2 regions of the Cupriavidus sp. SW-Y-13 genome follow, and region 1 is predicted to be linked to the other one. Evidence: predicted binding sites of a transcription regulator. Region 1 holds the regulator's gene; the other holds the start of a gene.
The links. Region 1 encodes sigma-54, which starts transcription at its own class of promoters, with help from an activator protein. Its sites were predicted from a motif close to TGGCANGNAANCTGCTTT; they were not measured.
Positions count from the first base shown of each region.

Region 2: the regulator sigma-54 is predicted to act here: its motif matches at 1,691-1,708, upstream of urtA (urea ABC transporter substrate-binding protein).

Region 1 covers NZ_WHLX01000001.1:382,320-385,945, forward strand. Annotated here, with positions in the region: gene ptsN (PTS IIA-like nitrogen regulatory protein PtsN) at 1-100, opposite strand, end outside; gene hpf (ribosome hibernation-promoting factor, HPF/YfiA family) at 581-934, opposite strand; gene GA566_RS01805 (RNA polymerase factor sigma-54) at 985-2,466, opposite strand; gene lptB (LPS export ABC transporter ATP-binding protein) at 2,600-3,400, opposite strand; gene lptA (lipopolysaccharide transport periplasmic protein LptA) at 3,432-3,626, opposite strand, start outside.
Region 2 covers NZ_WHLX01000001.1:989,059-992,684, reverse strand. Annotated here, with positions in the region: gene urtB (urea ABC transporter permease subunit UrtB) at 1-158, opposite strand, end outside; gene urtA (urea ABC transporter substrate-binding protein) at 372-1,628, opposite strand; gene cyoD (cytochrome o ubiquinol oxidase subunit IV) at 1,961-2,311, opposite strand; gene cyoC (cytochrome o ubiquinol oxidase subunit III) at 2,312-2,956, opposite strand; gene cyoB (cytochrome o ubiquinol oxidase subunit I) at 2,962-3,626, opposite strand, start outside.

The DNA.
Region 1 (3,626 bases):
CGAACAGGAGCCCGGCTTGCTCGAAGACCCGCTTCTTGCTGGTGACGGTGACGTCGAGATGGATGTTGCCAGGTGGCAGCAGTTTGGCCAAACGATTCATGGGCGATGCACGAGAAGTCCGAGTGACAAGCCGGCGCGCATGGACCGGCCCGCCGAGTTGGGGGCAATCAGGATATTGAGGTGCCAGTCGCCCGCATTGGAGCGTCCGGCCATTATAGAGCAGGGCTGCCACGCACTTGTGCGCTGCAGCGTCGCGCCTGCGGACTTCCGCCGCGAGGTCGTCGACCGGTTTGCCCACCCGAAATACTGCCCGACCCGTGCGCCTTCAGGGCGCACCGCCGGTTCCGCATGACGGGACCGTTCTGCCTGTGATTTGTGGTGCAGCATACACCGACATGCGAGAGATGCGAACACCTTCGGTGTATCAATTCGTCGCTTAGTGGTGTCGAGGTAACGCGTGAGGAATGGAAAGTTGTGCGGCAACCGGACGCCCCATCAAAAAAGCCGCGCAGATGCGCGGCTTTGCTCTCTTACTGTCAGTCCTCTCAGGACAACTGAAACTGTCGTTTCGTTGCGCTGGTTATTGTTGCTGTAGCTGCGCTTCGGCCATCTGGTACTTGACCGCCTCGCGGTCATGCCCTTGCACGCGATCCTTGTAGCGGATCACCTGGCGGTCGAGCTTGTCGACCAGACAGTCGATCGCCGCGTACAGGTCTTCATGATGGGCTTCGACGAAGATGTCCTTGCCTTTGAGGTGCAGATTGATTTCCGCGTACTGACGCTTGTCCTTTTCCTTGTGATTGTCGACTGATAGCAGCACGCTTACGCCAATGACCTGATCGAAATGTCTGACAATTCGCTCCAGTTTCGTTTCCACATACTCACGCAGCGGGGGCGTGATGTCGAGGTGGTGTCCACTGATCTTGAAGTTCATAGCGCTTCTCCTTCTGAAAGAGCCGCACCAGGCAGGCGGTTACGGCTCGGCTACAAAGACTTGCGGAGATTCACTGCGGGGATTTTCAATGCTTCGCGATATTTCGCCACCGTGCGGCGTGCGACCACAAAGCCCTGTTCGCCCAGCAGTTCGGCGATGCGGCTGTCGGAAAGAGGATTCCTGGGGTCTTCGGCTCCTATCAGTTGCTTGATCAGCGCGCGTATAGCCGTGGATGAGGCCGCGCCACCCGTCTCCGTGGAGACGTGGCTTCCGAAGAAGTACTTCAACTCGAAAGTACCCATCGGCGTGGCCATGTACTTGTTCGTTGTGACCCGGGAAATGGTCGACTCGTGTAAACCCAGTGTATCGGCAATTTCACGCAAAACCAAGGGGCGCATCGCGATTTCCCCGTGCGAGAAAAAGTTCTTTTGACGCTCCACAATCGCCTGCGACACCCGCAGGATCGTATCGAATCGTTGCTGGATGTTCTTGATGAGCCACCGCGCTTCCTGCAGCTTTTGCTGCAGTCCGGCAGCCCCTGCCTCGCCCTTCGCACCGCGCAGAATCTGCGCGTACATATCGTTGATGCGCAGGCGCGGCATCACGTCCGGATTGAGCTGCGCGATCCATCCGCTGCCGCTCTTGCGCACAAACACATCCGGCACCACGAAGTCCGCTTCCGGACGGCTGTACGCGTGTCCTGGATACGGTGCGAGGGAGCGGATCAATTCGTGCGCAGCCTTCAATGCTATTTCGTCCACCTGCAGGGCTTTCTTGAGCCGGGTGTAATCCCGTACGGCCAGCAGTTCCAGATGATGATTGACGATAGTCAGCGCCAGTTCGCGCTGCGGGTGCTTCAACCGCTTCAACTGCAAACTCAGGCACTCCGCAGCGTTGCGTGCCCCGACACCGGGTGGATCGAAGCTCTGCAGCAGCGTAAGTATCGCCTGCACCTCATCCACTTCGAACTCGAGTTCTTCCGGGAGTTCCGAACAAATTTCCTCGAGCGAGGCGCTCAGGTAACCGTCGTCGTCGAGCGACTCGATCAGGAAAATGGCCAGGCCCTTGTCGCGCACCGAGATCTTGAGTGGCGTGAGCTGCTCCATGAGGAACTCGCGCAGCGTCGGATCGGCGTCGCGCAGTTGCATCGGCGTCTTCTCGTCTTCGTCGCCTTGCGGGCGTCGCGCGAAGTCGTCGAGGCTCCAGTCGTTGCCGTAGTCCTCGCTGCCGGTATCGTTGTAGTTTTCCTCTTCGCCACCCGCCGCGCCATCGGCACGTTCGGTGCCGTTGGCCTGGGGTTCGGCCGGTGCGGGTGCCGGTGCGGTCTGGAGGTTGACCGAGCCGTCCGCGGCCACGCGCAGCGGACTATCCAGCCAGTCGTTCTCGCGCTCGAGCAACGGATTTTCCGTCAGCGCCTGCTCCACTTCCTGCTGCAGTTCCAGCGTGGAAAGCTGCAACAGCCGGATCGACTGTTGCAGCTGCGGGGTCAGGGCCAGATGCTGGGAGAGGCGGAGCTGAAGCGAAGGTTTCATGCGACCTATTCTATGCGCATCTTTCCGTTGTTGGAACGGAATTTGCTAGAACCTATCGCCCAACCTTGCGTGATCGGAAACGGCTTTGGAAAAACGGTGTGCAGCGTGGGCAGAAATTGCCGCACCGCACGCATCACATGCGGAAATTCTCGCCCAGATAGACGCGGCGCACAGATTCGTTGGCGATGATTTCCTCTGGCAGGCCGGATGCCAGCACCGTACCTTCGCTGATGATGTACGCGTGGTCGCAGATGCCCAGCGTCTCGCGAACATTGTGGTCGGTAATCAGCACGCCAATGTTGCGGGCCTTCAGGAAACTCACGATCCGCTGGATTTCGCCCACGGCGATAGGGTCCACACCGGCAAACGGTTCGTCCAGCAGGATGAAACGCGGCGACGACGCGAGCGCGCGGGCAATTTCCACCCGGCGGCGCTCACCGCCCGACAACGACAGTGCCGGGTTGTTGCGCAGGTGCGCGATCTGCAGGTCGTCCAGCAGGGAGTCGAGCCGGCGGTCGATCTCGGCCTTGGTCAGCGACTTGCCGTTTTCCACCTGCAGCTCCAGCACGGCGCGGATGTTTTCCTCGACATTGAGCTTGCGGAAGACCGACGCTTCCTGCGGCAGATAGGACAGGCCCATGCGCGCGCGCTCGTGGATCGCAAGGCCGCTGATGTGCTTGTCGTCCAGCACGATGTCGCCTTCGTCGAGTGCCACCAGCCCCACGATCATGTAGAACGATGTGGTCTTGCCCGCGCCGTTCGGACCCAGCAGGCCCACCACTTCACCGCTCTTGACGTCGAGCGACACATCCTTGACCACCGTGCGCGTGCCGTAGCGTTTCTTCAGATGGCGGACGACCAGCGTGCTGCTGTCGGTGCGGACGCTCGCAGCGGAAGAGGCGGCAGGGGAGGCGAGGGTGGCGGAGTCGTTCATCGGATACGGAGGCGATAGAAGGGGCTGTGTTTCAGGGCTTGGCCGGGGCCGTGGACGGCTTCAGGTCCAGCGGGGCGCCGCTCGCGGCGGGGGCGCTGGCATCGGCGCGCGGCGACAGCACGGCGCGTACGCGGCCCGACGGGTTGCCCGCGGTGGTGTTGTTGTCGCCGCCGGTGGCGGTGTAGTACTCGTTGCGGCTGTCATAGGTGATCACGGCGCCGCGGAT
Region 2 (3,626 bases), 610 kb from region 1:
ATCCTGGTCAGCGCGGCGGTCTTGGCGTCGAAGTCGTCTTCGGCCAGCGGTTTCAGGTCGGCCTGCGTCAGCGGCGTGGCCGCCCATAGTGGGGCAGCGGCCAGCAGCAGCACAGCGAACATGGCGCGCAGCCATGAACGGATGTCGGGTCGGTGCATTCAGGAGCCTGTTGATAGCGCGATATGTCGCGTCTTGTGTGTAGAAGATGTCCCGCAGCGGCGGTTTGCTCCCCTCTCCCGCGAGCGGGAGAGGGGTTGGGGGTGAGGGCATGGCGGTGCAAGCTGCCGATATCGCGTCTTGAACTGCTGGCCCTCACCCCCACCCCTCTCCCACTTCATGGGAGAGGGGAGCGCATAGCAAAGGGCAACGTGTTAATTGCTAACCTTGTCCGCCTTGCCTTCGTTACCCGCGATGAACGGGCTCCACGGCTGGGCGCGGATCGGCTTGGCGGTCTTCCACACCACGTTGAACTGACCATCGCCCTTCACTTCGCCGATCATCACGGGCTTGTAAAGGTGGTGGTTGTCGCCCATCGTCAGCGTGAAGCCGTCCGGCGACTTGAAGGTCTGGCCGTACATGGCGGCGCGCACCTTGTCCGGGTCCGTGGTGCCGGCCTTCTTCACGGCCTGTGCCCACATATGGATGCCCACGTACGTGGCTTCCATCGGGTCGTTGGTCACGCGCTTGTCACCGCCGGGCAGGTTGTTGGCCTTGACCCATGCCGCCCATTGCTTCTTGAACGCATCGTTCTCCGGGTTCTTCACCGACATGAAGTAGTTCCATGCGGCCAGGTGGCCCACCAGCGGCTTGGTGTCGATACCGCGCAGTTCTTCCTCGCCCACGGAGAAGGCCACCACCGGCACGTCCTTGGCCTTCAGGCCGGCGTTGCCCAGTTCCTTGTAGAACGGCACGTTCGAGTCGCCATTGATCGTCGAGATCACCGCCGTCTTGCCGCCTTGCGAGAACTTCTTGATGTTGGCGACGATGGTCTGGTAATCGCTATGACCGAACGGGGTGTAGACCTCTTCGATATCCTTGTCGGCCACGCCCTTGCTCTTCAGGAACGCGCGCAGGATCTTGTTCGTGGTACGCGGGTACACGTAGTCGGTGCCCAGCAGGAAGTAGCGCTTGGCACCGCCGCCTTCCTTGCTCATCAGGTATTCCACGGCGGGGATGGCCTGCTGGTTCGGCGCGGCGCCCGTGTAGAAGACGTTCTTGGACATTTCCTCGCCCTCGTACTGCACAGGGTAGAACAGCAGCGAGTTCAGTTCTTCATAGACCGGCAGTACCGACTTGCGCGATACCGAGGTCCAGCAGCCGAACGTCACGGCAACCTTGTCCTTGGTGATCAGCTGGCGCGCCTTCTCGGCGAACAGCGGCCAGTTCGATGCGGGGTCCACCACAACGGGCTCAAGCTTGCGGCCCAGCACGCCACCGCTCTTGTTGATCTCGTCGATCGTCATGAGCGCCACGTCCTTCAGCGACGTCTCGGAAATGGCCATCGTGCCCGACAGCGAATGCAGGATGCCGACCTTGATCGGTTCCTTTGTCTGCGCCATCAGCGGGCTGGTACCGATCATCGCTGCGGCGGCTACGGCCGTCAGCTTCAGCATGTCACGTCGTTTCATTGCAGCTCCCAGTTCGTCCGGTTTATGTGTGTTGGCAGGGACTACGCACCCCGGGTGATGCTTCTGCAACTAGCGTGCCAATGCCGCGAACGCCGGCAATCCCTTGCCAGGCAACGCCTGCGTGACAAATCAGCAATGGGAAAACGGCCGCGCACCAGGACGGTGCCGGCGCGACGAAGCGGAAACGACGAGTGACTGCACCGGAACCGTGCAAGGCCCCGGGTGCGTGCATGGGCGCGTGCGCCCGGTGCCTGACGCACCAATGGGCACCATCGACACAAAAAAAACGGGACCCGCTGGGGGTCCCGTTTCTCAAACAGCGGCGAGGATGCTTACTTGCTCATCCACGGCATCATGTTCGCGTTCATGTTGTGCATGATCCAGAGCGAACCGGCCAGCACGATGAACAGGATCAGGGCCGTGAACAGCAGGGCCATCACGTTCCACTTCTGTCCGTCCGAACCGTCCAGATGCAGGAAGTACTTCAGGTGCACGACGATCTGCACCACAGCCAGGCCCAGGATGACCCACAGCATGGTGGCGCGGTCCATCGTACCGTCCATCACGATCTTGAACGGGATGGCCGTCAGGATGACCGCCAGCACGAAGCCGATCACATACGACTTGACGCTGCTGTGGCCGTGCGAGGCGCCGTGGGCGCCGGTAGCGTGTTGCTGTGCCATTTACATTGCTCCCATCAGATAGACGACGGTGAACACACCAATCCAGACCACGTCCAGAAAGTGCCAGAACAGGCTGAGGCAGTTCAGGCGCTTGGTCACGGTAGGCGTCAGGCCCTTCTTCGACAGTTGGTACATGAGTACCAGCATCCACAGCATGCCGCTTGCAACGTGCAGACCGTGGGTGCCCACCAGCGTGAAGAACGAGGACAGGAATGCGCTACGGCTCGGACCGGCACCTTCATGAATCAGGTGCTTGAACTCGTAGATTTCCATGCTCATGAAGGCAGCGCCCAGCAGGAACGTCACGCCCAGCCAGAACATCACGCGGCCGCGCTGCTGGTTCTGCATCGACACCATGGCAAAGCCGTAGGTGATCGACGACACCAGCAGGATGCCGGTTTCCACCGCCACGAAGTTGAGATCGAACAGCTCCTTGCCCGACGGGCCACCCGCCACTTCGCCGCGCAGGACGGCGTAAGCGGCGAACAGGCACGCGAACAAGATGCAGTCGCTCATCAGGTACAGCCAGAAACCGAAGACGGTGTTCTCGCTGGTGTCGTGATGCGCGTGGTCGTGCGACTCGTCGTGCGAGTGCGCATGCGCGGGGGCTTGCGCCCCGAAGCGGTCAAGAACTTCTGTCGACATGGTTATCAGCCCTGCGCAGCGACGCGCTGCTGGTAGCGGGTTTCGATCTGCTCGACCTCGGCGGCCGGCACGTAGTAGTCGATGTGGTCATCGTTGGCGCGGCGGATGAAGGCCACGATCATGCCAACCAGACCCACGGCGGCGAGCCACCAGATATGCCACGTCAGCGCGAAGCCCAGTGCCAGGCTCCATGCACCCATGTAGAAACCGGCAGCCGTGTTCTTCGGCATGTGGATCTGTTCGAAGCCATCGGTGCCCATCGTTTCGCCACGGGCCTTCATGTCGGCAAACGCGTCCAGGTCACGCACCACCGGGGTGTGCGCGAAGTTGTAGAACGCGGGCGGCGACGACGTTGCCCATTCCAGCGTACGGCCACCCCACGGATCGCCCGTGACGTCGGCCAGCTTCTTGCGGTCGCGGATCGACACGATGATCTGCAGCACCTGGAAGCCGATACCCATGGCCACGAACACCACGCCCACCACGGCCAGATGCAGCCAGGGCGTCCATTCCGGATTGTCGGTGTGGTTCAGGCGACGGGTCATGCCCATCAGGCCCAGCACGTACAGCGGCATGAAGGCGAAGTAGAAGCCCACCAGCCAGCACCAGAAGGCGCACTTGCCCAGACGCTCGTTCAGCTTGAAGCCGAACGCCTTCGGCCACCAGTAGG